Regions from separate parts of the Paenibacillus sp. 2003 genome, predicted to be linked through region 2. Evidence: predicted binding sites of a transcription regulator. Region 2 holds the regulator's gene; each other region holds the start of a gene.
The links. Region 2 encodes LexA, which represses DNA repair genes until DNA is damaged. Its sites were predicted from a motif close to CGAACATATGTTCG; they were not measured.
Positions count from the first base shown of each region.

Region 1: addB (helicase-exonuclease AddAB subunit AddB) is a predicted target of LexA. The motif match lies at 5,674-5,687, and genes of this name have one in related genera.
Region 3: J2X75_RS02800 (DNA polymerase IV) is a predicted target of LexA. The motif match lies at 5,314-5,327, and genes of this name have one in related genera.
Region 4: J2X75_RS08705 (DNA polymerase IV) is a predicted target of LexA. The motif match lies at 5,456-5,469, and genes of this name have one in related genera.

Region 1 is NZ_JAVDTB010000002.1:245,475-253,069, forward strand. Features, by position in the region: gene addA (helicase-exonuclease AddAB subunit AddA) at 1-2,109, opposite strand, end outside; gene addB (helicase-exonuclease AddAB subunit AddB) at 2,106-5,609, opposite strand; gene J2X75_RS13205 (class I SAM-dependent rRNA methyltransferase) at 5,834-7,210, opposite strand.
Region 2 is NZ_JAVDTB010000001.1:2,451,146-2,458,740, reverse strand. Features, by position in the region: partial or broken gene J2X75_RS10605 (ATP-dependent DNA ligase) at 1-306, opposite strand, end outside; gene J2X75_RS10600 (hypothetical protein) at 386-736, opposite strand; partial or broken gene J2X75_RS10595 (NucA/NucB deoxyribonuclease domain-containing protein) at 753-950, opposite strand; gene J2X75_RS10590 (aldehyde dehydrogenase) at 1,378-2,679, shown strand; gene lexA (transcriptional repressor LexA) at 2,785-3,411, opposite strand; gene J2X75_RS10580 (LysM peptidoglycan-binding domain-containing protein) at 3,708-4,085, shown strand; gene J2X75_RS10575 (DUF896 domain-containing protein) at 4,181-4,390, shown strand; gene J2X75_RS10570 (hypothetical protein) at 4,516-5,025, shown strand; gene J2X75_RS10565 (HAD family hydrolase) at 5,054-5,845, shown strand; gene J2X75_RS10560 (ABC transporter permease) at 6,435-7,364, shown strand; gene J2X75_RS10555 (carbohydrate ABC transporter permease) at 7,377-7,595, shown strand, end outside.
Region 3 is NZ_JAVDTB010000001.1:579,527-587,121, reverse strand. Features, by position in the region: gene yjbM (GTP diphosphokinase) at 1-234, opposite strand, end outside; gene J2X75_RS02820 (quinone-dependent dihydroorotate dehydrogenase) at 369-1,466, opposite strand; gene J2X75_RS02815 (hypothetical protein) at 1,722-1,859, shown strand; gene J2X75_RS02810 (L,D-transpeptidase family protein) at 1,902-3,344, opposite strand; gene J2X75_RS02805 (ferredoxin) at 3,563-3,805, opposite strand; gene J2X75_RS02800 (DNA polymerase IV) at 3,923-5,224, opposite strand; gene cimA (citramalate synthase) at 5,757-7,376, shown strand; gene J2X75_RS02790 (TlpA family protein disulfide reductase) at 7,458-7,595, opposite strand, start outside.
Region 4 is NZ_JAVDTB010000001.1:1,982,088-1,989,682, reverse strand. Features, by position in the region: gene J2X75_RS08735 (GNAT family N-acetyltransferase) at 1-307, opposite strand, end outside; gene J2X75_RS08730 (MarR family winged helix-turn-helix transcriptional regulator) at 737-1,165, opposite strand; gene J2X75_RS08725 (amidohydrolase family protein) at 1,335-2,645, shown strand; gene J2X75_RS08720 (hypothetical protein) at 2,805-3,053, opposite strand; gene J2X75_RS08715 (YhjD family protein) at 3,478-3,846, opposite strand; gene J2X75_RS08710 (YolD-like family protein) at 3,848-4,195, opposite strand; gene J2X75_RS08705 (DNA polymerase IV) at 4,192-5,409, opposite strand; gene J2X75_RS08700 (hypothetical protein) at 6,034-6,219, opposite strand; gene J2X75_RS08695 (MFS transporter) at 6,901-7,595, opposite strand, start outside.

The DNA.
Region 1 (7,595 bases), on a different contig from region 2:
GTCACCAAGCCGAATCTGTGCCAGTTCTTCTTCATCCAGTCCAACAATCGGGGAACGAAGCACGGAAGCGAGCGGAATATCCTGCCTTGGATTATCAACAAGCTGAAGCAGAGACATCATGATTTCCACTTCTGTAGCCTGAAAATAGCCCTTGCTCTGTTCTCCTCCAGCAGGAATTCCCTGCTGTCTGAATTCCTCAATCATGAGCGGAGCCCACATCAAGGTCGAACGCAGCAAGATGACCATGTCACCGTAACGTGCCGGGCGCATCGTTTGCAGGGCTTTGTCATATACATGGAGGGCAGGTTTGTCCGTATCCCCAACCATCTCACGAATACGCCTTGCGATCGCCCGCGCTTCCAACTGGGCTGTTTCAAGTTCGGCACTCTCCAGTTCTGCGGAGACCGATGCATCCCCATTCTCATCCGTACTCTCTGTCAGATCAGGACCACCGCCCTGACGATCGATCAGCATAAGTTCAGGTGTATACCCCTTATCACCAAGCGTTTCTAACGGAAACGTAGCCCCATATGCCAGTTGAGCTCGTTCATCGTAAGCAATCTCTGCTACACCTTCGTTCATGAGTTGCCGGAATATCATATTTACCGAATGCACAACTTCCGCACGACTGCGGAAATTCCGTGCAAGATCAATACGTTGACCTGTACGATGCAAACGATCTTCCACTATTCCATCTTCGCGTGTGCTCGCTCCATATTGGCGATACTTGTTCATAAACAAACCTGGCTCAGCCAACCGAAAACGGTAGATACTCTGTTTGACATCACCGACCATGAATCGGTTACCCGGGTTTTCTCTGGAGATCAGTTTCACGATATCTTCCTGAACCGTATTGGTATCCTGATATTCATCAAGCAACACTTCATCGAATCGCGAACGGTACTCCATAGCCGCATCGGAAGGCATCGACAGTTCAGGCGTTGAATCCTCATGTCGCAAAATGTGAAGACAGTAATGCTCCAGATCACTGAAGTCAACTTGCCCACGTTCCTGTTTGGCCTGTCGATAACGTTCTCCAAATGTACTAACCAACCTCGATAACTCCTGCATGAGTGGTGCCGCTTGCTCCAGCTCCTGCCAGAACGAAAACGCACTTCTTCCGAACAATGAACCTTTCAGGTCGGTAACTGCCTTTTTCGCAGCCTCACGGAGTTCCTTCACCTGATCTTGTAAAGCAGGGTCCGTTTGATCCTTTTTGCAGGGTTTCAGTTTGCCAAATGCAGCGGGTTGAAACACTTCAGGCAACCTTTCCCATGGCATAACCTGGGCCGCTGACAACAGCTCCTCTACCATCACCAGGTCTTCTTTTAACGTATCCGCATAAGGTGCCGGACCTTCAGGCTGCATGGAAATATGGATACCTTGACGGAGCAGTCCTGCTGCACCACTCAAAGCAAGAGCCGCATCACGCAAAATACTCTGAACCCATGCTGAATGTCCAAGTGCCTCCACACTTTCCACCTGAAAAGCAGATGCCATCTCAGAGAGCCAATGATCCGGCCAGGAATGACTGCGGGAGAAATCATACAACCGTTGCACCAGTCGATGCATCGCATCATCATTTCGTTCTCCACTGAACCAGTCCACCAATTCGCGGAATGTACTCCCTTCATCTTCTTCGCCATACTTTTCCTCAAACAGTTCTTCGAGTAGTTCCTGGCGCATGATTTCCGCTTCATTTTCATTCAGGATACGAAAAGCCGGGTTCAACGGAATTTGCTGATAGTAACGGCGAATGACTTCCATACAGAATGAATGCAGCGTTGTAATAGATGCCCGTCCAAGCAGCGACAGCTGCTTGCGCAGATGCTCTTCTCCAGGCTGTTCTTCCAGCGCACGTTCCAGCGCTTCCCGAATCCGTTGTTTCATCTCGGCGGCGGCGGCTTTGGTAAACGTAGCTACAAGCAAGCGATCCACACTGAATCCTTGGGAGGGATCTGCGATCTTGCGAATAATTCGTTCAACCAGTACAGCTGTCTTGCCTGATCCCGCCGCAGCGGCAACCAGAATGTCTTCTCCGCTTTCGGAGATGGCACTCCACTGGTCATCACTCCAGAAGCTTCCTTCCGGTTTTGGCATATTCGTCATGATGTTTCCCCTCCCTTGGTGTGAGACAACATATCCCAGATTTGCTGTTTGCCCGGTTTGGACAACAGGTTGTATTCATTTCCTTCTATATTCTCATCAAACTGACATACAGGCTTATACGGACAGAACGTACACGCCACTTCCTGCTGAATGCGATAAGGCTCAATGGCCACATCCCCATCCGTAATCCGGGTACCAATCTCGCGGATATTACTGCGAACCGAAGCAAGCAGCGTATCCCATTGCTCTGGCGTAGCTACAGCGGCGCTGCTATAAAAGCTGCCATCTGCTTTAAGGGCAACCGGAATAATGGCTGAATACCCCTTATCCAGGGTGTTGTCCATTTGTGCGATTGCATCCCGGTCTGCCAGCAGCAAACCTTTCATTTTGAACCGTTTCAGCAGTTCTTGCCCGGCCTGCTCCGATGTCATGCCGTTTGCGGATTGCAACAGCGGGTTATGCACATGGAAATACAGCGTTCCTCCAGGCATCGCCGTTTCTCCAAGCCATTCCTCGGCAGCACTAAGCAGCACCTCCAGATAGGTGAGCATCTGCAATGACAGCCCATAGTACACTTCATGTAACTTGAGGTCCGTCTGGCTTGATTTATAGTCAATGACACGCAAGAGCAGACCATTCTCGCCTTCTGCTACATCCACACGGTCAATACGACCCACGATCTCCATCACACAGCCGTTCTCCAGTTCAAAACGCAGTGGCGGCAGTGTTTTATCCGGTCCAAAATCAAGCTCCAACCCAATCGGTTCAAAACTTCCACGTCTGGACTGTTCCCCGAGAATAACAGATGCCCGGCTAACAATGTCCTTCAATTTGCGGAAAATATAACCGTATCGCTTGGTGCTTAGCAAAATCTCCCCTTGCAACTGTGGAGCAATCTGCTCCACCGTTTGCTCGGCTTCCTGACGGCATTGGTCTGGAGTCAAACTGCCCCAACTACGATTTTCTTCGCGTAACCGCATAGCCAGCTGGCTTAGTGCAGCATGAAACAGCTGTCCGATATCAGGAGCCTGAAGGCGGTACAATTGCCGTTCTTTGAGACGCAGCCCATGCGAGGCAAAATGGGAGAACGGACAAGCTACGAACCGCTCCATTCGTGAGACACTCGTCCTTACCTCTGTGCCATACAGTCTGCGACTGGTGGCTGTACGTAGTGGTAATGCTCTATTACGATAAAAGATCGATCCCATCAACCGCTCCAGCTGAGGTCTGCTTGTCTCTCGAGATACATGCCAATTGTAGACCGCCCACCACATTTCAGGAATGTCTTCTCCGCGGCGCCATTTGCGCAATTGTCCAATGAGCGTTGACAGACTCTGACCCGGATGGGTGACATAGGACCAATGCGCTTCTTCTGAGTTCGCAACCGGTGGTTGAGCGAGCAATGGCTGTTCTTGTAGACCAAACATTTTCCGTACATGGCGGACAATCTCGGAAGGAAGCAGTGCTTTTCCCTCATCATCAGCAACCGGGTAACTCAGCCACAACTGGCTGCTTGCCGCTGTAAGTGCCGTGTAGATCAGAAAACGTTCATCCAGCATCTGCCTTGTTGCACCTGGTCCAAGCGCCATGCCACGTTCCGTCAGTAACGCTCTCTCCAGTTCCGTTAATACGCCATCATCCTGAGGTACGGCGGGTAATTCACCATCAACGGCGCCAAGGATAAATACGTATTTGATGTCCTGAAGGCGTGTACGGTCCATGGAACCGACCAATACCTGATCAAGTGCTGGTGGTACCAGACCCAGCTTCAGTTCCGTCAATCCGGTCTCAATCATCCCGGCAAACAGAGTGATATCCAGCCGTTCATTCCCCATCATATCGACCATCTGATCCAATAAATCCAGCACAGCTCCCCACATCTGCCGATGTTCTCTCGACCGTTCGGGGTCACCTTGAGACTTAGCTTCAGCAGACATGTTCTCCAGCTTCCATGGGATCTCAGCATCTTCCAGCAGTCTGTATAGTGCCTCGCACTGGGCTTTGGCTGTCTTTGCCTTTTTCATTCGTTTCTCAAAAACACCCAAGGAATCTGTAATGACTGTTCGGCAGCTCTCCATTAGAGAAAGCATCTGGTCCCGTCCTCGACTACGGCCATCCTCACCGTTGTCTTCCAGGGACAGGCTTGGTACATACTTCCATGGTTTGCCGTCAGTCCAGCGATACCCATGGATACCACAAGCCAGTACATAATTCTCAAGCTGGTCCATATCTTCACGAGTGATGGAACCATCACGCGGAAGCAGCAGATCCGTTTTGACACAGCGAAATACATCCTCGTAACGCCAGTGGCGCCGAACAATATCCAGTGCGGAACGGATAAACTCGGATAATGGATGATGAAGTTCATTTCTTCTGCGGTCCAGAAAGACGGGTACGTCATAATCCCTGAATAGAGGTTCAGCTATATCAGCGTAGGTATCCAACTGACGAACAAGTACCGCCATATCTCGATAACGCGCACCTTCGTTTTGTGCCAGGCGCCGCATCTCACGCAGTGCCCCCTCCATCTCAGCTCTTCGGTTCTCCGCTGCAACCAGTCGGATTCCGGAATCAAGGCCTTCACTTTTCCAACGAATTCGGCGGTCGAAACCAGCCTCCAGATGAGCAAGTCCCGGACGATCCTTGTATCTCGGTGGAATCTCCGAATCTAGCACGGTTATATCGCTCCGTATACCCAGTTCGTCAGCCATCCCTTTCAGGCGCGCATAGGCACTTGCCGTGGGATAGAACAGTTCCAGTTCTCCAGGCAGTGCGCCGTGATCATAAGGACGATCCAATGTCAGTGCAATCGTCACGGAAGAGGACTGCAACATCAATCGACCAATCACACTCATCTCCTGTGGCGTGAATCCCTGAAAACCATCAATCCAGATCTGGGCATCCTGCAGCAATGCACTTTCCGACAAACGATCTGTCAGCTCGGTCAACGTGTCTTCATCATCAATATATAAATTGGTCAGTTCCTGTTCATAGTCACGATATATCAGATTCAAGTCATGCAACTTGTCCTCCAGAATTGGCGAAGTGGATGAGGTATTCCCTCCAGACAGCCCTTCTTCCAGCAATGATGGATCAACTTCATAACGTTTAAATTCACTATATAAGTCATTTAATTCGCCTATAAAACCCAGCTGGCTGCCGGATGCGCCAAACAGCTTTAATTCTTCCTTACGACGCTGGATCACTTTATAGAGCAGCATCTTTTTGCCTTCGGCTCCGATCGGAATACGAGCAGAACCACCTGCTTCCTGCATTACACGATAGGCTAAACGGCGAAAGCCGAGCACTTCTGCACGCATCGTACCTTTAATTGCTCCAGAAGACACCAATGCCTGCTCTGTTCGAAAAGAACTCTGTTCGGGAACGAGTAAAATCAAAGGTGTGCCTTGCGGTTCTTGTTGAAGCAGGGATGTAATTTCCCGGGTAATCAGCGAGCTTTTGCCGCTGCCTGCCCGGCCAATAACAAAACGAACGGACATGTCTAATCCTCCAAACCACACGTACAAGATTTTAATTCCCAGTATAACATATCTGACTTGGTTCGGAACATACGTTTGCCACTATCCGGTAAAACCGGAGATTCTCTCCGTTAACACGGCAAAAAGCCCGCAGCTAGCACACTGTGGACTTTTGACCGAAAGTATCATTCATTTAAACTTCATTTTATCTCACGAAAGATTAAAACAAGTAAAAAGAGACTCCTCTAATTCTTTTTGCTGCGCACTTCGAAAATAGCAAATTTCAGGTAATGTCCTTCATCCACGCCCAAAATTTGCGGGTGATCCTTACCAGCTGCCTTCCAGTCGATTAGACGCAGTACTTTTCCTGCATCTTCTGCTGCATCGGCAATCGTGTCCAAGAAAAGGTCAGGACGCATGTGATACGAACAGCTGGCTGTTACCAAATATCCGCCCTCATTAACCAGTTTCATACCTTGCAGGTTGATATCCTTATATCCGCGGCATGCACCTTTAACTGCTGATTTCGTCTTGGCAAACGCCGGGGGATCGAGGATGACTACATCAAATGTTTTACCGCCAGCTGCAAGCGCTTTGGAAGTATCTACTTTTTGTTCGCCAGCGCGCGCACGTGCAGTACGTTCATCCAGCCCCTTCACTTGTTCACGCAAGTACTGGAATGCATCAGCAACTACGAATTCGACCCGGTCGGTGAAACCGTTCAGCTCCACATTTGTTCGTGCACTCTCAATGGCATGCTCCGAAATATCAAGACAAGTCACTTTTTTGGCTCCATACTTGCAAGCATTCAACGTAAAGCTGCCCGTGTGTGAGAAACACTCCAATACAGTGGCACCATCCCAATATGGGAATGTAACTACCTTACCGCTTTTATTCACAGGCAAGAGCTGCTCTGTGCCATCCTGCTCAGTCGTTTGAAGTGTGATTCCACTCTTGTAGCCCCAACCCTTCATGAGCGGTTCGATCGCTGCACGATTCTCACGTTGATCGAAGAAGTAACCTGTCTTCTGTCCTTCCACGATATCGACTTTAATGAGTAGTCCATTCTCTGTAACCGTGACATGCCGTGGGCACTCTCCGTACAGCGGACCTTTGGTCTGCTCCAAACCTTCCAGTTCACGAATCGAGACATCACTGCGCTCGTAAATGCCTTCAGGCTGCATTACTTCAATGAGTGCCTGTACAATGGCTTCACGGCAACGATCCATACCAAGTGTAAGCAACTGTACAACGAGGATGCTGCCGAACCGGTCAACGATCAATCCTGGCAGAAAATCAGCTTCGCCATAAACGAGACGGTATGCCTCTCCATCCTGGATAAAACGTTCCCGATGACGCAAGCAATCGCGGAAACGCGCTGCAAAGAACGCCGTATCCATCTGTTCAGACTCCAGCGGTTGATACGCTACAACTCTTACAGTGATCTGAGATGCGGGATTGTAATATCCTGTCGCCAGATAGCGACCTTGATGATTCAATACATTGACCAGTTGTCCCGGTTCCGGGTTTCCGTCAACCGAGGCAATTTCGTTGTTAAATATCCATGGATGTGCATGTTCAAGCCGCTTTTTGCGACTGCGTTCGAGTGTAACTGATGGCAAGGTAGATCCACTTCCTTTAATTTAATAGTTCGAAAGATAGGTTTGGTGCGGCGCGTAGGTGGCGTTTCGGTTACGAATCGATCTTCCGATCGCTGTTGTCTCCAGATTTTTTTGATTCCCTTTCTTAAAGGGAAAATCCGGAGACAAAGGCGCACGCTTCGCTTCTTCAGATTCGTTTTCGTCCCCTCCATTACGCTTGCACGAATCACCGTATCTTTCGAATTGGGGCGGGTAATTTAGAAGCTTCAGCCGCCGATTGGTACTTTGGTCGCTTTAATTAAATGATGTAACGGTTACGGATTGGTTCTGAGCGTTGCTATTCTTTTTTTGAGACTCACCTAATCAAAAAAACCTTAAACAACCGCCACATACACGTGCTACTCGC
Region 2 (7,595 bases):
GAGTGAGCTGTTGTATCTTACTATCCTGTTTAGTGCTGAAGCGGCTCATGAATGCTTCGAAATCGTTCAGTCCCGTTGTTGGATAGGCGCATGCTACTTCACCGTCCAAAATGATGTCTGAGTCAAACGGCAACTGTAATTCCGGGTACTGACGAGTGCAGTCATTATTGTGACGTGTATATAACCGGACGGATCCGGACTGTTGCGAATATATCAACCGATGTCCATCAACTTCGGTTCAAAAAGGTAATCCGAATGAGAGAAGGGACCCGGTGCTGTTTCAAGTAACATAGGACTTATGAACATAAAAACATCTCAACCCAATTATAGCGGTTTGCTACAAAGGATTGAGGCGGTAAGTTATGGAGAATATCATTTGTGTCGATCAGTTCATATAAGTACGCTCAAACCATTCAACGGACTCAGTTAGACTCGCAATTCCTAATATGAAAAGACCTAAACCAAAAAGGAAACAGATAAATATTGAATCACCTAATTCATTCATTTTACCGTAATGTTCACCACAGTACGGACAAATAATAGCAGTGTTTGAAATCGAGCGTCTACATGTTTTACAGGGTGTCATTGCCGGAGAATTTATACCTTTTAATTTTCTATAAATATTGATAAAACTCTTGATAATAAACATTACTGATAGCACAAAAATAAACAACGTGATTGCACCCAAACAAAAAACACCAAAGTAGTCACTAATTACGTTAAGTTTTTCACTCATAAAAAAATTTATCCCCTTACTCAAATATAAATTCTACTAATGTACCGTCTGGATATTCCTCCAACTGATTACCTACCAAGCTGCCGGCACCACGATTATCCGATGGACTTATGTATTCGATATCTTCACCTTCACCACCCTCGGCGCACATTTCCATAGGCAACTCGTCACGATCGTATCGTTCGTATCCTTTCTTAGAGTCAATAACTCTTAAATGGCAGATTGCGGTTTTGATCTGATAAATATAACACGCCTTTATACGAATAATCGGACAGACTCGGGGTTCTGTTTACTTCTATTGGCACATATAAGCCGATCTCAGGAGTAGTTGTTGGATTAAAATCTGCTCGCTGTGAAATTGTGGGCGGGAACGGATAAAATCATTAACTTATTAAAGAGAAACTGAAATTAGAATTCTTTCTACAGTGCATTAAACTGTCGAAAACAAAAGATTTAAATCAAGTTTAGAACTTCTAATAGCCATGAAATAGAAGGGAGTACTAGCTTTTAAAACCTCAACCCAACTTCAAATACTCTCAAATCAATGTTTCAAACGTATGTTGAAAGTTTCATATAGAGGAGGTATACTTTAATTAAATTTTTAGCAATTTAATTTTAAATAATTAATTGGAGATGTTAATATGGATCAAGCAAAACAACTGGTGACAGAACAACGTACATTTTTTTATACAGGACAAACTAAAAATATCGAGTATCGGATTAATGCACTTCAACAGCTTAAAAAAGGAATTGAAAAGTATCAGCAACGGATTCAAGATGCACTTCGGGCTGATCTGAACAAATCCGAGTCGGAAGCTTACGGTTCCGAGATTCGCATTGTTCTGGGTGAACTGGATTTTGCACTAGAACATCTGCATGAATGGGCTGCAGCAAAACAAGTCCCAACCAATTCGGCTATACCGGATGGGGTGAGCACCATTTACCCTGAACCATACGGAGTGACGCTTATTATTGCGCCTTGGAACTATCCTTTCCAACTGGCCTTTGGTCCACTGATTGGAGCAATTGCAGCTGGTAACTGTGCAGTTATCAAGCCTTCTGAATTAACACCAGCCGTATCTCGTCTGACATATGATCTGATACAGGAGATCTTCCCTCAGGAGTATATTGCCGTTATGGAAGGGGAAGTCGAAGCCAGCACAGCATTGTTGAAAGAGAAGTTTGATTATATTTTCTTCACAGGAAGCACAGGTGTTGGTCGCATTGTTATGAAGGCAGCTGCGGAGCACTTGACTCCTGTAACTCTTGAGTTGGGTGGCAAGAGCCCTGCTATTGTCCATAGTGATGCAGATTTGAAGCTGGTGGCTCAACGTATTGTTCGCGGTAAATTCCTGAATGCAGGGCAAACATGCGTTGCTCCGGATTACTTGCTTGTGCATGAACAAGTTCATGATGAATTGATTGATCTGATTAGTGCAGAGATCAAAGATAAATTTGGAGATGATGTGCTACAGAATGCTGATTTCCCGCACATTGTCAATGCGCGTAACTTTGATCGGTTGTCGGGATTCCTCACAGATGGCAAAACGCTGATTGGTGGACGTTCTGTACGTGAGCAGTTGCTCATTGAACCGACTGTACTTGGCGATGTGAACTGGGAATCAGCTGTGATGCAAGAAGAGATCTTCGGTCCAATTCTTCCTGTGTTTACGTACAGTGACCTGAATCCTATGCTGGATGAGATTGTTCGCCGGCCAAAACCATTGGCGCTATATCTCTTCACACAGGATGAGCAACTGCAGGATCAGGTTCTGAATCAAGTATCCTTCGGTGGGGGATGTATTAATGACACACTTTCTCATATGACTTCACACTATCTCCCGTTTGGTGGTGTCGGAGAGAGCGGTATGGGCTCATATCACGGTCAACAGAGCTTTGATGTGTTCTCGCATCACAAGAGTGTTCTGAAACGCAGTGAATAATTAGCCGCAAAAATAACATAAACATGAAAAAAAGAGGTTGTCCTGTTGATCAGGGCAACCTCTTTCGTATTTCATTACATCTAGTTGTGTTACTCAAGTTAAATATTAATGAATATCTCGGAAAAGGCCAATGACTTTACCCAGAATACTAACATGTTTCAAACGTAAAGGTTCGAAGGTCGCATTCTCCGGTTGAAGGCGAATATGATCTTTCTCTTTATAGAACGTTTTCACTGTAGCTTCATCGTCTTCAGTCATTGCAACGACGATATCACCGTTATCAGCAGTTTGCTGTTGACGGACAATAACGTAATCTCCATTAACGATTCCAGCTTCCACCATACTATCTCCCACTACTGAAAGCATAAACACTTTTTGTTCGCCTACATAATGTGTAGGAAGAGGGAAGTAGTCTTCAATGTTCTCGGTTGCAGTGATTGGAACCCCGGCTGTAACCTTACCAACAACAGGAATACGTGCAACGCTATGAGCAAATTGATGAGAATGCTCAGATTCTTCCTGGCTCAAAAGCTCAATGGCTCTTGGCTTGGTAGGGTCGCGTCGGATCAAACCTTTTTTCTCCAAACGATCCAAATGTCCATGTACTGTTGAGCTGGAAGCCAGTCCAACAGCTTCACCAATTTCCCGTACGGAAGGAGGATACCCCTTCAACCGGACTTCATTTCGTATAAACTCCAGAATAGCCTGCTGCCTGCTGGATATCTTCGACATACCGTATCAACCCCATTTTAGTAACGTTTGGGAAAATTATAACATAGAACCTCCGTTCGTACAAACATAAGTTCTAAATAAAATAGCATTAAATCAGTGTTTTTAAACTTATAGAACAGAAATTGTCCAAAAGTCAGAGCATAATACTGCAAATGCTTTGCAAAAGGAAGTGAAATAAGAAATTTCTCCTTCAAAAAAGAAGCGCACAATTGTTCTAAAAATCTATTGAACAAAACAAGTGTTCGTGTTATATTGATTTCAACAGATAGGAACAAACGTTTGGAGGCGGGTATTTAATGAGATATTCTACTTATCAAAGCATTTATGAACCAATGAATTCGGAACTGGTGAAGTCTAAAATAGGGAACTACAAGAAGGTTTTAGCGCGTTTCAAGATTTCTTCATGGATGTTAAAGGTAGCCATTACCTCTTTGATTATATTTATTGGATGCAGCACTGTTTTAACTGTATTTGCTGGCAATGAGAATGATGTTCTGCCTGGAGGAAAGATAGCCGTTTCACAAGGGGAAACATTATGGAGTATTTCTTTGGAACATAAACCGACGAATATGGATACACGTATTTATATAGAAGCAATTAAGAAAGTGAATCAACTTCAAGCGACTTCCATCCAAGTGGGGCAAGTACTAACTCTACCGCAATTTGCAGAATAAAATGCACATCAATGAGTGTTAACGCGTGTCAGCTTGACAAGCTGCCTTTATAATGGCAAAGTTAATATGACTTTGTATTTTTGGAGGGGACAAGCTTGGATATAGATAGTCTGGTAGCACGCATTAACGAATTGGCTCGTAAGCAAAAGTCCACTGGATTGTCGGAGGAAGAACTTGCTGAACGTGCCGAGCTAAGAGAGATTTATTTGAGTAATATTCGCAGCAATTTCAGACAACAACTGGATACCATTGAGATTGTTGATGATGAGAATGACAAAGGCCACCAAGGCAAACTCAAACACTAACGAAACCTAATGATATCATTATGATATTTAGGTTTCTTCCTGTTATTTTGAGTGTGCAATTTATAGGGGGAAATGTTGGTTTGCAATTATGTAAGCCGATACAAAGACACATAAGGGGGATTCTCATGTCGCGTTCGTTCGAGAGAACGGTTAAGAAAAATTCCAAGCAGTTAAATCAGCAACGCAAAAAAAGTGGTCAACCAATCACAGGTACACCAGGTGAAGAAGTCTTTAAGGGACGCAGCCTTTTGTTCCCTATATTTTTGATTGGTCTCGCCTTTTTGTATCTGTTTATGAGCACGTTTCTTGTGCAAGCTCCAATGACAACTTGGGACTGGGTGACCATGCTGCTTTATGTATTTTTGGCAGTCATCTTCATGCTTCGTCGTCCATACATCAAGATTAGCAGTAATCGGATTATCACGACGAAGGGTAATCGTGAACGTTCAATTGGGGTTGACGATATTGTCAAATTCAGAATTGAACCAGGTACAGTTGTTATCGAACATAACAGTCGTGGGAAAAGATGGGTGTTCACCAAGTTATTGAACCGTTACGATACAGATGCGATTGCAGAACGTTTGCTGAAGTTTGCAAAAGCACACCAGATCACCGTGGAAACCGTCGAAAAGTAATTATTGCATAAAGGGGTAGATGATCGGAATGGCGTTAAAAGCGATTTTGTTCGACCTAGATGATACTTTATTATGGGATGAGCGTAGTGTTCGAGAAGCTTTTCATGAGACTTGTCTAATCGCAGCGCAAGAGACTGGGGTTAAACCAGAAGAACTTGAAGAAGCTGTTCGTAATGAGGCACGTGGACTGTATGAATCATATGAAACCTTTCCTTTTACTAAAATGATTGGAATCAATCCGTTTGAAGGTCTTTGGGCTAACTTTACTGGTGGGGATCAACCTGAGTTCCGTCAGTTGGAACAGCTTGCTCCAGTTTACCGTAAAGAATCCTGGCGTCGTGGCTTGTTGAAGTTGGGTATAGATCGGGAAGATCTTGCTGAACAACTGGCCGCACAGTTTGGAGTAGAACGGAGATCCAGACCTCATGTATACGAAGAAACGATGGATACCTTGCGTCAGTTACAAGGAAAGTACAAACTGTTGTTGTTAACAAACGGTTGTCCTGCTTTGCAACAAGAGAAGTTGGATGGTGTACCTGAATTGACTCCTTTTTTTGATGAGATTATTATCTCGGGTAACTTCGGAAAAGGAAAACCAGATCCGTCGATATTTGAACATGCTTTGAGTAAACTGGGTGTTAAACCCGAAGAGAGCATGATGGTTGGAGACAAGTTAACGACTGATATTCGTGGTGCTTTATCATCTGGCATCCAATCCGTATGGATTAACCGTGAGCATAAGACCAACAATGAAACGTATGCGCCAGACCATGAAATAACGCATTTATCGGAATTAAATCAGCTTATTGCTAATTTCTAAGCAGATCAGCTATGAAATCTTTCCTCAGCACCCTGAAACATTGGAAGCTTCAATGAACGATGACGTCGTTCTTGAAGTTACCAATGTTTTTTTATTTGAGCTTGTTGACTAAATTACCTTGTTAAAAGAGATATCCATTTTTTTTACTAAAAGTTATTGAAATTAGAGGGAAGCTGGATTAGAATATAACTAACATACTAGTATGACTAGTATTTAGCTTGTCCTAAAGCAATTTCTTTTTGACTGACTTCATCAAAATGGAAGCAGGGAGTTATTGCTTATTATTTTCGATTGATTGTAAGCGCTTAATATTTTGAAAAATCTTCTTTCGATTTGGAGATCACACCACGTAGTAAGTGCTAATTAATGATGTGAAGCATCTTGGATTGTGTGATTCTACATAATACATCAAATTGATATCGCTTACATTTAGCAATTATCTATTTCGTAGTGGGGGTGAAGTTAAAGGAGTTGTTGTCTTCTACAAGAGGAGAAACGATGAGAATTGTACATGAATTACTCTTACTTATCAAGTCCTGGATCGGAGTGAAAACACATGGAGTCGGAAACCGCTAAAACAACGTTAACCATGACATCTTTACGTAAAGAGAGCAGATTACGAACGGCAGCAACTTTGTTCCGCAAAGACTGGCAGCTGTATTCACTATTAATCCTTCCCATCATTTATCTCCTTATTTTCAAATATGGGCCGATGATTGGTAATGTGATTGCGTTCAGACGTTTTGTTCCCGGGGGAAGTATATTTGGAGAAACGTGGGTTGGATTAAGATACTTCAAAATGTTTATTGAGGACCCTACCTTCTGGAGAGTATTCGGTAATACGCTGATGTTAGGCGGACTTGCGTTACTCTTTACATTCCCGGTTCCAATTATTTTTGCTTTGATGCTTAACGAAGTGAAGAGTAAACGATTTAAAAAGTTTGTACAGACCGCGTCTTATCTGCCTCATTTTCTGTCCATCGTTATCGTTGCGGGTATGATCCTGCAGCTGACAGCAGTGAATGGTTCCATTAATGGACTGGTGGCTTTCTTCACCGGAGACAATATTCCTTTTATGCAGCGGGCTGAGTGGTTCAGAACAATCTATATCACTTCTGAGGTATGGCAGGGTATGGGTTGGGGAGCGATTCTGTATCTGGCTGCACTGACAACCATTGATGATTCTTTGTATGAAGCTGCGCGTATCGATGGTGCCAATCGGTGGAAGCAAACGATTCATGTAACGATTCCAGGGATCTTGCCAACGATTGTGACGTTATTGATTTTGAACATGGGTAATTTCCTGGCTGTTGGATTTGAAAAAATCTTACTCTTGTACAACCCGCTGATCTACGAGACATCTGATGTGATCTCCACTTACCTGTATCGGGTCGGACTGGAATCCAGTAACTTCAGTTATGCTACCGCAATTGGGTTGTTCGAATCGCTGATCGGTCTGATTCTGGTGTTCTCCGTAAATGCCATCTCACGCAGACTGACACAAAGAAGCTTATGGTAAAGGAGGAGCATCATGCAGGAATCCAGATCTTATAAGGTATTTAAAGTATTCAATGTTATCTTTCTGCTATTCGTGGTATTTATAACCCTCTATCCATTCTTAAATGTCGTGGCACAATCTTTCAGTAGTGAGTCCTATATTAATTCGGGCAAGGTTAGTCTGTTCCCAAGAGGATTCAATGTAGAGACATACAAGACCATCTCACGTGACAGTATGTTCTGGACCAACTAT
Region 3 (7,595 bases), 1.9 Mb from region 2:
ACGGATACCTGCAATATCCTCAATGCCTGTCTCCACGTCATCAAGCGACACATTAAGTCGTCTGGATTTCTCCAGAATACTGGATATTTTTTTGACACGACCGGTAACGAATTCAATCGGGGCATACTCTTCCCGTTTTTTCAGCTCCGCCCGCATTGTCTTAAACTTAACTTTTAATTCCTCTACCGCTTGTTCATAAGGAAGTAAAAATGTACCCCAGTCTCTACCGTCCATGCTTATGCCTCCTGTCTCTATAGCGTCCCCTGTTCTATTCCATTATACATGATGTTTGGTGGGGGGAAGAGTCCCGAACCATTTTACGCTCTTCCATGCTTCTATATTTTCAATCCGGGGATCCACATTCCTTCTTAACGATGCTCCGCACCAACCGCTTCAGAGATATGACGATAACCGTCCTTGCGCAGTAACTCACGCAGTCCGGCATGAATACGCCGATTCACCTCAGGTCCTTCGTAGATTAATGCTGTATATATTTCGACCAGACTTGCTCCGGCTTTAATTTTCTCGTAAGCATCCTCACTTGTGAAAATACCACCTGAACCGATGATCGGAAGTTTGCCTTCGGTCTGACGATAGATCTGGCGAATAATCTCCGTAGAACGCTCACGCAGAGGTTTGCCGCTCAGACCGCCAGTTTCTTTCGCATGTTGGTGGGAAAGTCCTGTACGACTGATGGTTGTGTTCGTTGCAATAATGCCAGCAACACCGCTGTCTGCAATGGTGCGAACCATATATTCAAGTTCCTGATCATTCACATCCGGTGCGATCTTCACCAGAACGGATTTGGTCGCTCCGCCCGCTCGTGCATGCTGCACGTTCATCTCGTTCATAACCGCAGCGAGCAGTTCCTTCAATTCATTCCCATGTTGCAGATTACGCAAATCCGGTGTATTTGGTGAACTGATATTAACCACGAACAGATCAGCATAATCGTATAATGCCTGAATGCACTTCGAATAGTCCAAGTGAGCTTCCTCATTAGACGTTGCCTTATTCTTGCCGATGTTAACAGCCACTGGAATACGCCGATCCTGTAGACGTGCCAATTCACCTGCCATCGCTTCCGCACCAAGATTGTTGAAGCCCATCCGGTTCACCAAAGCCTCATCTGGAGGCAAACGGAACAGCCGTGGTTGATCGTTACCTGGTTGTGCAAGTGGTGTCACGGTTCCCACTTCCATGAATCCAAATCCGATGGAAGAAAAGCCCGTTACGGCCTGCCCGTTTTTGTCCAGACCCGCAGCCAGACCAACAGGTGTAGGGAAATGACACCCAAACATGTCAACAGCCAGATCAGACGTTTCACGAACGCCGTACATCACTCGCAGTCCGGAAGGAACCGGACGGATGCTACCCATGCCACTAAGGCCGCCAATAATCAGATGATGGGCCTGTTCAGGGTCCATTTTGAACAACAAAGGTTTAGCAAGACTTCTGTATAACAAATCACTCACTCCGTTCTGGTCCGGTACGCCAAAAAGCCGTTGTCCGTCTTTTCATATGTAAAAAAACACTCTACACACAAGTCTATCTGTTTCTTATTAAAAAGGAAAGTAATTTGCGCATAGACAGCACAAATCGAATAATACAAAATGCTCACAAGAAATCCACCCGCCCACTGGTAATGACGAGTTGAATTCTTTACAATGAGAGCATGGTTACTCTACACCAGTTCTATTCCAAATAAGGAGGAATAACTCATGGCTCCCAAACGTAAACCACCTGCATTACAGCAAAAGAAAGAAGAAGTGAATCGCAAAGCCATTGCATGGACTGCAGCGAGTGTAGGCGGCTTGATCATCATCATTGGTGCTCTTATCATTATTGCCAACATGTAGATGATTCAGGCTGAATCCATCTGATTCTACATATCAAACAAATCAATTCAGCCAGTGATACGTTTTGTTCGGATTATTCTGCTTTGGAACAAGTGTATGCTGATAACGCTGCTTTGCTTCTGGAACAAGCGTCAGATCTGGCAGTACACCTTCTCCAATGCGTACCGGAGTGCCTTGCGGAGCAAGAGCGAATAACTCTTCTACATCTCCTGTACGCATTCTCACACATCCAAGGGACTCATCCAGTCCGATACTGTTTGGCTCGTTGGTCCCATGGATGGCATAATTCGTATTCGAGAGCTGCATACCTCTGCTTCCGAACTCCCCGTTCGAGCGTCCATTCGGATTGACGACTTTATCTGTAATGACAAATGACCCCTCCGGTGTTCGATCACCGCCAAGTCCCACATCATACATACGAACAATGGTATCCCCACTGATTAATGCAAGTTTATGTTTATCCTTATCAATGACAATCTCCAGCGGCTCCTGCAAAAAAGGCTGACCTCCCAGCGTATCTGCAAAAGCGGCATTTTTGCCTTGAGACGAATTCGAAGTCGTCGAACCGTTCTCTTTACCATTTGAGTCGCTCTTTCCTTCCTGTGCCTTTCCTTGATGCAAAGCTAACAGCTTCGGAAACATCTCGGTCATACCTGGCGCAGTCTCTCCCAGAATATTGTTCGGAAATGGCTGGGCCAATTGCGTTACACTCTTGGGCCAAGCGTCATTTTTTTTGCGATAGGCAACGATTGCACTTGATAATGATGCAGCGGCTTCCTGCTTGGCGGTCCACGCCAAGGCCATCTTTTTGATTTTCGGCGTGATCTCAGGAGGTTCACAGTTACATTGCTTGGCATCATAACTCTGTACAGTCAATTTCCCGCTTGTGTTGGTTTGTACTATGTATTTCACAGGCATATTTCGCTTCCATAAAGACCATTCATCCGAGGTTTGCATACCCAGTACAGCCGAAGTTTCTATTTTCGGGCCAGACCCGGACCAGGCAGCTGCGAGCGCAGCCTCCCCATGGTTGCCTCCAACAAATGCCGCAGCGGTGAACACATTACTTGGTGGAATGGATGCAGTTCCAACCTGTTTATCCGCTTCTACAGGCGCTGCGATATCCTCTGTGGATTCCAATGCTGCTGACAGTGCGTCGGCCGCTTCACGACTGAAACCCGGAGCGTCCGCAGGTGGCAGACCTGCCAGCACAAGCAGCATGAACAACGTAAGCCACATTTTGCGTCTACGTTGTTTTTTCTCTTTTTGCTCAGACATTTCCACCAGTTTGTCCTGATAGTCCACCCAGATGTCAGCAGGAGCTTTACTACGTTCAAATGCCTCGTAAACCTCGCCCGCTTGCTGAAAACAATAATTGGCTTTGGCCTCCTGCCCTTCGCCCAAGTACTCCTTTCCAAGCAGATACCAGGCCATTTTATTGTCGGGATGTTTCTTGACATATGTTCTTAGATGAGTATTTTGCATCCGACCCTCCACTATTTCGCCTTTTTCCGTATATCATTATATATCGGCATAACCAAGCGTTGAATCCATAGGACTTGAGTACCCGGTGGAAAAAAGGGGGTTCGACAATGTTCGTCCTTGATCTATAGTCAGATAATCACAGTTAAATGAATGCAAAAAAAGCACCTTCCCTTGTCGTTAAGACAAAAGAAAGTGCTCTATGTTCATGTGAGAAATACTTAGCCTTCTTTATTGAAAGGCTCGTCCGCTACTTTGATTGAATCTGTAGGGCAGCCATCGCATGCATCCTGCATATCGTCAAACAAGTCGTCTGGTATAGCTTTGACACCATGGTTAGCATCGCCGTCAAAGATAACTTCAGCCAAACCTTCATCATCATAATCGTAGATGTCTGGAGCCGTTGCTCCACAAGCGCCACATGCGATGCATGTGTCTTTTTCAACCCAAGTATATTTACTCATTTACATTCTCTCCTCCTAAAATTCGAAACGTACAGTGTTTTTATCTAGAAACATATTAATACAAAGTAAGGATAATTACAAATCATTTTGCAACCACAAGTCTCTATTATCCCTTATTTAATCAAGACTTTGCAAGTTATCTTTTTGCAGGGAAGTACCGCGCACTTTATGATTCCGAAGCAGCACGGAAGGATCGTCCCCAAGCATGCCTGCGGTCACAACAGCATTCTCACCAAATTTATCACGTAACTGATCCATAATCCGAATCAGATTGTCCTTCTTGGGCTTCTGCTCATATTCAAACAAGTCCATCTGCACAGCGGATTCTTCTCTTGGAATCAGGTTCTGAAGTGTCACACCCAGCATGCGTACAGGCTTGCCACTACCCCAATGCTTCTCAAATAGTTTACAGGCCTCACGGTAAATGACCGTTGCATCCTCCGTAGGAACTTCCATTAGACGTGATCGGGTGATTGTCTTCATATCCGGTGTGCGGATCGTAATCTGAATACCCTGGCTGAACATTTCGTGCTTGCGCAATCTTCTGGCTACCTGGTCACTTATATTGAGGAATACCCGATGAATCTCATTCATATCCGATACATCCGCCGGTAAAGTGGTTGTATGTCCAATGGATTTATTGGCTTCCCGTTCCGCGTGAACTGCGGAATGGTTAATGCCATTCGCAGAATTTTTGAGCCATGCTCCATTAACTCCGAATAGTTCGGTCAACATGTTCTCATCCGACTTGGCCAATTGACCAATCGTTCCAATGCCCAGTTTTTTCAGCTTTTCAGCCGTTTTTTTGCCAATGCCAAACATCTCGTTACATGGCCTGTGCCAAAGAATCCGGGGTACGTCCCTCATACGTAAAATGGAGATACCGTTCGGTTTTTTCAGATCCGAAGCCATTTTTGCCAATAATTTGTTGGGTGCAATGCCAATGGAACATGGCAGCCCCAATTCATCCTTGATTCTACGCTGAATGCTCTCCGCAATCTCCATTGGATTCCCGAATTGCCTTGACCCTGTAATATCAAGATAACATTCATCAATGGACGTTGCCTCAAGTTGAGGGGTATAACTATACGCAATCTGCATGAAAGCTCTTGAATATTGACGATATAAATGAAAATCAGGACGAATCACAATGAGATCAGGGCACTTTTTCAAGGCTTGGTGGACAACCATACCTGTTGAGATGCCTCGATTACGAGCGGCATATGAGCAGGTTACAATTACACCCTTTCGCAGTTCACTGCTGCCCGCAACGGCCGTTGCTTTTCCTCTATATAAATCTGGTTCCTCGGCTTCATGTACAGAGCAGTAGAAAGCATTCATATCGACATGCAGAATCACCCGTCCGGCTGTAGGGTAGTATTGATCCACATTCGCTGGAGGATTGCCGTCTGAAGACATCATGAACCCCCGCCCTTTCTTGCACACTAATTAATGAAACGAATTTCTTTCTTCTATAGTATATCAAACCCGTTATGTTAATTCAGTCACGAACATTTATTTTCTGCGAGATCTGATCAGAGACCGAATAATCAACCAGCCTACACTCACAAAAAGTATCAAAGTGATCAGGGCAATAGCCGTATTTTCCCATACAAAAGTCAAAAATCAACCCTCCTTTTCTTCCATATATTCCAATTAAAACTCAATAATAGATTATAACATACATCCGGATTATGATTACCCTCCTTCTTTTTTCTCTAGAATCCGTTAATTGTTACATGAAACTGCGATTTCTATGTAGCATTTGGCTATAATGGTGCTATAATAATTAATTATACAAATTGACGACTTTAGGACAAATCAGCGCACCCAGTTTAACACAGTGTAGCGTTGCCGAATCGAAGGATTCGTCCACTAACGTACTTAACAGCTTTTCCCAACTTACAATCCAAACTTTTAAAAGAGCGCTTTATCTCAAAGGAGGATCTTCATGTCAAAGGCCATTTCCATCTTCGATACGACTTTACGTGACGGCACACAAGGGGAGGGTGTCAGCTTATCGGCAGACGACAAACTCAAAATTGCCAAGAAGCTTGATGACCTGGGTGTCCATTATATTGAAGGCGGAATTCCCGGCAGCAATACCAAGGACATTGAGTTTTTCAAAAGAGTCAAGGAATTAAACCTGAACGCAAAGGTTGTTGCTTTTGGCAGTACCCGCCGTAAAGGCAGCGTTGCTAGTGAAGACGCCAACCTGAAGCGCATGATCGAATCTGGTGCTCAGGCTGCAACTTTAGTCGGTAAATCATGGGACTTCCATGTGCATACCGCTTTGCAGACTACATTGGAAGAAAATTTGTCCATGATCTATGATTCCATCGCCTATCTGAAGCAGAATGGTATGGAAGTGATCTTTGATGCAGAACACTTCTTTGACGGATTCAAACATAACCCGGAGTATGCTCAAGCGGTCTTGACCAAGGCACACGAAGCTGGAGCGGACTGGCTCGTTATGTGTGATACCAACGGCGGGACGATGCCAAACGAGGTACACGAGATCGTATCCACACTTCATAGAAGCCTGCCTCACGCACATCTCGGCATCCATACACATAATGATTGTGAACTGGCTGTGGCCAACACACTCAGCGCTGTACAAGCCGGAGCCCGTCAGGTGCAAGGAACAATGAACGGTTATGGAGAGCGTTGTGGTAACGCCAATCTCGCATCCATTATCCCGAACCTGCAACTGAAACTTGGCTATGAATGTGTTACTGAGGATTCCATGAGACAACTTACAAACGTGGCTCGTTATGTTAGCGAGATTGCCAATGTGAATATGCCGATTAATCAGCCTTATGTCGGCAATGCTGCTTTTGCTCACAAAGGTGGGATTCACGTCTCTGCCATCCTGCGGGATTCACGTACCTATGAACATATCGTCCCTGAACTGGTCGGTAACAAACAACGTGTGCTGGTCTCGGAACTTGCCGGACAGAGTAATATTGTATCCAAAGCGCAGGAACTGGGGCTTGAGTTCGATCCAAGCAGTGCCAATTCACGTCAGATTATTGAGAAGATCAAAGACCTGGAGCATCAGGGTTATCAGTTCGAAGGTGCAGATGCTTCGCTTGAATTGTTAATTCGTGAAGCGAACGGTGACATGAAAGAATTGTTCACTTTTGAATCATTCAAAATGCTTGTGGAGAAAACGGCGGGGAAATCCGTTGTTTCTGAAGCTTTTGTCAAACTTAATGTAGCTGGAACAAGTGTTTATACCGCTGCTGAAGGTAACGGTCCGGTGAACGCACTCGATAATGCGCTTCGGAAAGCATTGGTACAATACTTCCCTTCACTTGCCAACATGCATCTGTCGGACTACAAAGTGCGTGTACTGGATGAGAAAGATGCCACCGCCGCTAAAGTTCGTGTATTGATCGAATCCAAAAATACGGAGAACACATGGAACACTGTTGGTGTATCCGAGAACGTAATTGAAGCAAGTTGGGAAGCGCTCGTTCACAGTTTCCGCTATGCATTGCTTCAAGAAAAATTGCAGGATGAGCCGGGCAAACTCCCTATTCCTGCTCATGGGATAAGCAACCACTAATACCCCATATTTCCCGGAAAATAAAAAGAAGCCTCTGTACCCATGATTCATGGATGCAAAGGCTTCTTTCTTTGCAGAAAATTAATTCGCAATTAACTCTTTAATCTTACGTTCCAACTCTTTCTCGGGCAATATGCCCAGAACAATCTCATGTATAACTCCTCTGGAGTCAATCAGAACATTCGTTGGAAAAGCCACCCCATTGTATTGAGCATACAC
Region 4 (7,595 bases), 470 kb from region 2:
TTGCTTGTGCTTTTGCTTTATTAAGCAAGGTTCGCCCTATTCCATTCCCTTGATAATCAATATGAATATAAAGTTGGCTTATCTCAGTTTCACTATAGGCAATCATTCCAACTACTTTTTCATCAATTAACGCTAAATCTATTTGATACTGTTTAGATAGTATATCATTTAAAAAATATAGATGGTTTTCGAAGCTATGGGTTTCACCCTGACCAATTGCCCGTTCCTTACTATCTCTCCACATTTTCACTGTATGTTCAGCATACTTGGGATTATAGTTAGATACTTTAATTTCAAGTTTTTTCATTAATATACCGCCTTAAATAGAAAGATTTTCAAACGATGAAGTATTTACTCTATTAAGTGTCAACTATCTTCATTTTATTATTTCCCTTACATATTTAGAGCACTCTTGGACCAAGTTATGTAAATTATTCGAGGTGTAAGCAATAATTCCTGGTGAGAAATCAATGTCATCAAACATTAATTATGCTCCCCTCACTTTGATTTTTAAATATTGCAGTTTTTGTATGTCTCATAATCCAAACGACCATCCCCCGGTGGAATACCGAGAAACGGTCGTAGCGTAAATTTCGTCTTTTTGTCTACTTGACAGGGTAATGATCATAAATAGTGACTTTTACTGAACTAATGTTCTTGTCCTTATACAATTTTTTCTAAAGACAATATTAAATCAGTGTTCTATGGCCCCCAGTTACCTCTGCATGCTCATCTGTTATATGCGTTCATTAATTCTGATCAGTAATTTCTTTAAGATTTGCTTCTCCTCGTCATTTAGGGCTTGAACGATTTCATCCTCCACTTTTTGAAATGAGTTATTGAAGTCTTCAATCAAGTCAACCGCTTTTGGTAATACATAAATATTTTTTTGCCGTTCATTATTGGCCGGGATTTTACGTTCGATGAAACCTTTTTGCTCTAGACCTTGAAGCATGCTTGTAACGCTTGCCCCACGCAGATGAAACCGATCTGCAAGATCCTTTTGAATAATATGATTATCTTGATTCTCATAAATATAATCAATTACTTTTCCTTGTTGAGAACTTAATCCTAACTCTTTTATACTCTCATCCGCTCTTTTCTTTAACTTAAGACCGATAATTTGAAACAATTCCATATAAGGCGTATCTTCTCGGGAATGCATGACCGTCCATCGTCCCCTCCGTAATTGTTAGGAATCTAATTGTAAGTAGCTAAAATATACAGTGATCCCAGTAGGCTTGTCAAACATTTGTTAGTCTATTGACTGTTAGATACCTAACAGTTATACTCCGAAGTGTTGAATCACAAACACATTAGGAGGATTTTTTATGATGGAGAAATTAAATCAAAATGCTGGGTTAGAAGAAATTACGGCGATTACAAATGTACGGATCTTTGATGGATATCAAATTATTGCTCCCAGACATATTGTCATAAAAGGGGTGTCCATTATCTCAGTGGGCGGAGACATCCCAAGCGATGCAACAATTATCGATGGAGAAAATGCGACATTAATACCTGGTCTCATTGATGCACATGTTCATACCTCAATTGGCGGATTACGAGATGCCTTAAAATTCGGTGTTACAACAGAACTTGAAATGAACGGCGATTTTACTAAAAGAGGGCGCGAAATTCAGCTTAAAAATGTGGATGACATCGCAGACGTCCGATCTGCTGGTACAGCGATTACCGCTCCTGGTGGGCACCCAGATGAATTACTGCCTGATGGAGATGAAATACCTGAATTCGTATTAAAGGAACTAGAGAAGTTATCGGAGGAAGACCGGGAAGCAATGTTGGCCGCCTACGCTCACGATCACGACGAAATACCTCAAGTGACAACGGTTGAAGAAGCGATCAAACATGTGCATACCCAAGTGGAGAATGGATCTGACTATATTAAGATCATGATTGAAGAGGGAACGGTCATGGGTGCACCTGGCCTGCCTGTTCTAAGTGACGAGATTCTAAAAACAGCCGTTACTGAAGCCCACAAATTCGATAAGTTGGTTATTGCCCACGTTTTGACGGCTCTTTCATCGAAGGCAGCTATCGATTATGGAGTCGACGGTTTGGGGCACTTGTTTATCGACAGACCCGAGTACACGTCCGAATTGGTCAAATCCATAGCTGATTCTGGAGCTTTTGTTACACCGTGCTTGGTGTTGAATTCATCGATTATAGGTAATCCGGCATCAGAATTGGCTAATGATCCACGAGTTCATTCCAAATTAAGTCCGGATTGGATCGATATCTTGAACTCAAGCTTCAATACGTTCCCACAAGGCAATATGGAGAACAGCTTTAATAATGTGATGGATCTTCACCATGCCGGAGTTGATATTCTTGTAGGGACGGATGTCGCACCGGTTCCCGTTCCGAACCTTGGTGGCCTTGCTCATGGGGCCAGTGTTCACCACGAAATGCAGCTGCTGGTGAAGGCTGGGTTCACTCCGATCGAAGCTCTTCAGTCGGCTACTTCCAAACCGGCCCGTTGCTTTGGTCTACATGATCGTGGCCGGATTACCGAAGGTGCACGTGCTGATCTTATTCTCATTAACGGTGATCCGATCACTAATATTTCAGATACCTTGTCAATCAAATCTGTGTGGTTCAATGGTTCGCAAAAACTAGGCTAAAACTAGTAGTTTATATTTCCTAATTGTAAAATCACTAAGAAGAGGGAGTGCAAAATGCAGTCCCTCTTCGACTTTAATCAATTTATCCATCTACTAATTTTTTGGAACGATGCCCAGCGAAAATGAGTTGCTATTTGATCCCCTTCTGCTACCAGCTCCTTAACAGTCCATTGTATATCGTAAAAACCAGATCTCATCATATGAATTATAAAGAGATAACCACATCGAAATGTGCTCGGGATAGTTCTTTCCCCCAGTCGGCCTGTGCTTCCTTGTATAAGGGATACTGATATGCCCTGGCATAAAACCCATTTCCAAATAAAGCAAAGATACTGGCGTTTGTCCCCGCTGTCCAACAATATACCGCTTCACCTTTAACTCTTTGTCCGCGATATAACGACGGATCATGGCTATATTTTGAGAACCTGTCTCTAATGAAATCTCCGGAAGAATTTCCGGTTTCTAGTTGAAGTGGAGCAAGAACATTTTGATTAAGCGACGCTTTATCTGTCAATTCTTCCATATAGATTATAGCGGCTAGTTCTCCGGTCTGTTTTATGCTTAACTTTCGGATGATTAAGTCGGGAGTATTCGTAAAGATTTCTTCAATTCTACCCAAGGATTCGTTCAAATTTTCGGTGATATTTTCCTCTTTTGTGTTCATGGCATATACATCGCGCCTTGTTCGCATGTACACTTTGCAATTTGAAGTCAACGTTTCATCGGAAAAGTTTTCTGCCTTTTTATTTATCTTTTTCGTGATTCCCGGTTTGCCAAAAGATCTGCTCGTATTTGTTGCCGCATCCATGAGTTATACTCTTATTTTCTATGTTCATTTGAGCAAATCAGTAATATCAACGTTCATATGTTCGGTAAGCATTAAGGTTACATCCACTTTCACTTTGCTCCATAATAATGTCATTTTATGAATGTAACCTCTCACCGAATAATCTACCGTTAAACTCAGTTCAGATCTCACTTCATCTATGATTTTAATATGATGTTCCTTTAGCCTTTGTTTCGATTTGTACATTTCTAAAGCAATTTTCTTTTGGGTACCGTCCAAGTAGTCAACATACACAGATTTCATTTTGAAGTTTGAAGCGTATATTTTATGCTTATCTACCTCCAGAGCACCTAAAAGATAAGGGAGCTCTACCACCCTCTTCACGAGTGAAAGTTCCTCGAAAGTCTGTCGCACTTTATACGCCTCCTTCTTCAAGTTTTACAGCGACCAATTGATCAAAATCGACCCATTCAAATCCATTCTCCATTTCAATTTTGATTTTCTTTCCAAAGGAACTGACTGAAGTGACGATCCCGTGTATATACCGATTGCCTGACTCAGTAAATATTTCAAAGGTGGCTTGCAATGTATAATTGAGCGACATATCTATATTCTGAGTAATAATCTCCCACTCATCTTCATGGATCAGTGGTTTCGTTTGAACATGAATTTGAGTACGATGCTGTATAATTCGTTCTTTATGTTGTGGAAGCATCATGCGGCTCGATTCCCATAATCCATTGGCCTCCAGTTTCTTGCTCATTTATAATGCCCCCCAATTTTAGATGCTCGATCGATCGCTTGACCCGCAGCCGTAATGGAGCTCGCTCGTAGAATGGCAATGTCGCCAAATCGATCTTTAATGTCGTCCATCACCTGATCAATGGCTCGTTTCTGCTCTTGATCATCAAAGAAAGATAGTTGATATGTATCCGCGTTGGATAATTGAGACAGGGATACGCCTACACGGCGCACAGGTTGCCCATCCCAATGTTGATGGAATATGCGTTTGGCTATCTTGCACACATCAACGGTTATATTTGTAGGATCAGACAGTTTAACCTGCCTGTGAAAACCAGTGGGGTGGTCAAAATCCGCTCCAGATACACTTACGGATACGACACTACCCATCAATCCCTTTTGGCGGGCTCTTCTGCATACTTCTGTGCAGATATCGAGAATAACCACTTCGATCTCCCAAGCCTCTGCGAAATCTCTAGGCAGGGTCATTCCGTTTCCGATATCTTTTTGTGTACTGTGCGTGTTGACGGTTACCGGCGAATTGTCGAGTCCATTTGCGACTCGCCAGATGACTTCTCCATTAACACCCCACTTACTTCTTAATTTGGAAAGAGGCGTATTCGCCAGGTCTCTAATGGTTCGGATGCCCATCTTCCACAGATGTTTTTCCATTCTTGAGCCTATTCCCCACATATCGCGGATGGGCTTATCTCCAATATGGAGGTGTAACTCCTCTTTCTTTAAGTAGAAAATACCCCCCTCTGCTTTTTTAGCAATCATATCGCAGCACAATTTACTGATGACTTTGTTTTCACCAATGCCAGCTCTCGCGTAAACACCTGTTTCATTATAGATTTTGTCTTGAATTTGCTTGGCCAAATCGATTGGATCATTACCGAATAGATGCATAGACCCTGTAAAATCAGCGAATAATTCGTCTATACTGTACGGTTCGACCAGATCGGTGAACTCTTCAATAATGGACATGATTTGAGTGGATACTTCGATATATTCTTGCATGTGTGGTCTCACAATGATCAGTTCAGGGCACTTCTGAAGAGACTGCCAGAGTGGTTCCGCGGTAGACACACCCTTCGCTTTGGCTAGTGGACAAGCGGCAAGGATAATTCCAGAGCGTCTTGCAGGGTCTCCCGCAACAGCTAATGGTCTATTTTTGTATTGAGGCATTTTTGCCTTTTCGACTGAAGCATAAAAGCTCTGCATATCGATGAGCATAATGGTTCGTTGCTTAGCCAACACTGAAATCACTCCTGTACTTTTAAGAACGTATGTTTGTATATTATAAACCGAACACACGTTCTTTATGCAAGAGGTAAATATTTATATTAGGCATACGACGAAGTGATGGATTCAAATCATACTCAGTCACACCAGCTTCTCCATCATTTGAACTCCCACCTGAACCAGAGTTTTCATTCAGAAAAAATGTAAATGTAAGTATTGTATTTTAATTGGTCAATCGTAGTTTTGGTGGTACAAAAAAACCACCTCATGAACGGCGGTCGTATTCCTGTTACTAGTCAATATTAAAATCTTCATCAGTCTCATAAGTTGAAAAACAATGAGGGCATTGATGCCACCAGACTTGCTGCCAATTTGAATATGTACTACGAGCAACAAACTGGTTTCCATTAATGTTGTATATCGTGTTACATAAGGTGCATTTGAACGCTAGCATTGGAAGTGGTTGAACTTTGAGTATCTCCCCATCGATCTGATTAATGTATTTTGCAAGACTAATATCGAAATTTAAATCGATGTTTTCATTACTAATGAGTTCTTTTAGATTGGAATGAAGTGTATTAGTGCCAGCATCACAAAAATCTGTTGAGTTTGCACTTATAAAAACGCAGAGTGATATTGTTTACCCTTGAGAAACTCTAAATAACTCAAGAAAATAATTGCATCTCCCATACTATTTTTTACGGAAGGATCAGCTTTCTTTTCTTTTTTTTCTGGAGCATCAATTGATCCGAAGAAAGGTGACTCTTTGTTTAAAGCCATTTCAGCTGCTTCAATTTTCACCTTATCTGCGATTGCAAAAGATTGAAATTCCTCAAATAACCTTAAAATTAGCTCTAGGCGTAAACCATATGAATCGGAAATGTATGTATCCTTCGCAGATTCGACCTTCTTAAACCACTCGGCAGATGGATTAATGTTTTCAAAACTGGAGCCTGCGTTCGAGTCATTATGTATGATCCAATTGTTATTGTTTAACGAGAAAGGTATTGTTCATCTACAGTTAGGGCATGAATTAATCAACTTACTTTCATGAAATACACATTCATTGAAGAATGGTCCCCTCCCTTTCAAGCAGTCTATACACCAATGAAGATCTTTGTGAAACCAATGTTCCCGGGAACAACATAATACAGTCGAAGTTCTGTAATCGTTGAAAGAGCAGGATACCCCTACTCCAAAAGGGTGTCGAGGAGCAACGATACATACGATCAATAACAGAAGCTGTCCTGCCCAAAAATTTTTCATCGATCGTGCTTGCGACTAAGCATCATCGAGGACAGATTCAGTTGAATATTCATGGTCATGACTGCGATATATGTGATAAAACCCAGGATCATTGGCAGCATACTGAGTGTAAAATTGGTGATATTGTTGGTCTTAACCACATCAGGGAATGAAGAAGAACCGATCACTTCTTCATGGTCGGCTCTTCTTCATTAAAATTTTATAAGTATCACGAAATTATGTCTCTTGTGCAATATGTGCGTTATCTGGCGCTTTTTGGTTCATGATCGGAACCATGACCAGTGCGCCAAGAAGAAATAATAATCCTGCACCGCCATAGATCGTCCCCAGTGAAAAGGCATCCTTTAACGCGCCAGCGAAAGACATGGAAACGACCATCATGCCAACGAACATCGGATTCAGAACCCCATTCACCCGGCCGACAATCGAAGCCTCTGACCATTTTAGAATCATTGTGCTGATCCCAATATGGATGCAAGGGAAAACAAGTCCATTCAGAAATTGAACGGTCAGGGTGAGCGGAACGCTTGTCGAATACCCTACAATGGCTGTGCAGACTGCGCCTGCGATCATACCTATCGCTAGAAGAATCTGCGGCGGAACCCGCTTGGCGAAGACGGCTACGATTCCGCCACCAATCAGCATAGCTGCACCATTTACCATCAGCAGATATTGCAGGAACTCCTCGCTCCTGCCCAGCCGCTCCGTTACGATAAATAGGTTGAGCGCTTGGGCTACACCAACAGCGAGTCCTGCGAGAATAAACGCAAGTCCGAGCATCCGCAGTACTTGGCTTTGCCAAACATAGCGGAAGCCTTCAATGAATTCTTTACGGAACTGCCCTTTTACAGCGACGGTTTGAGCTTGCATATTATCCTCTGGCAGACGAATAAGAACGAGTGCGGAGAGCA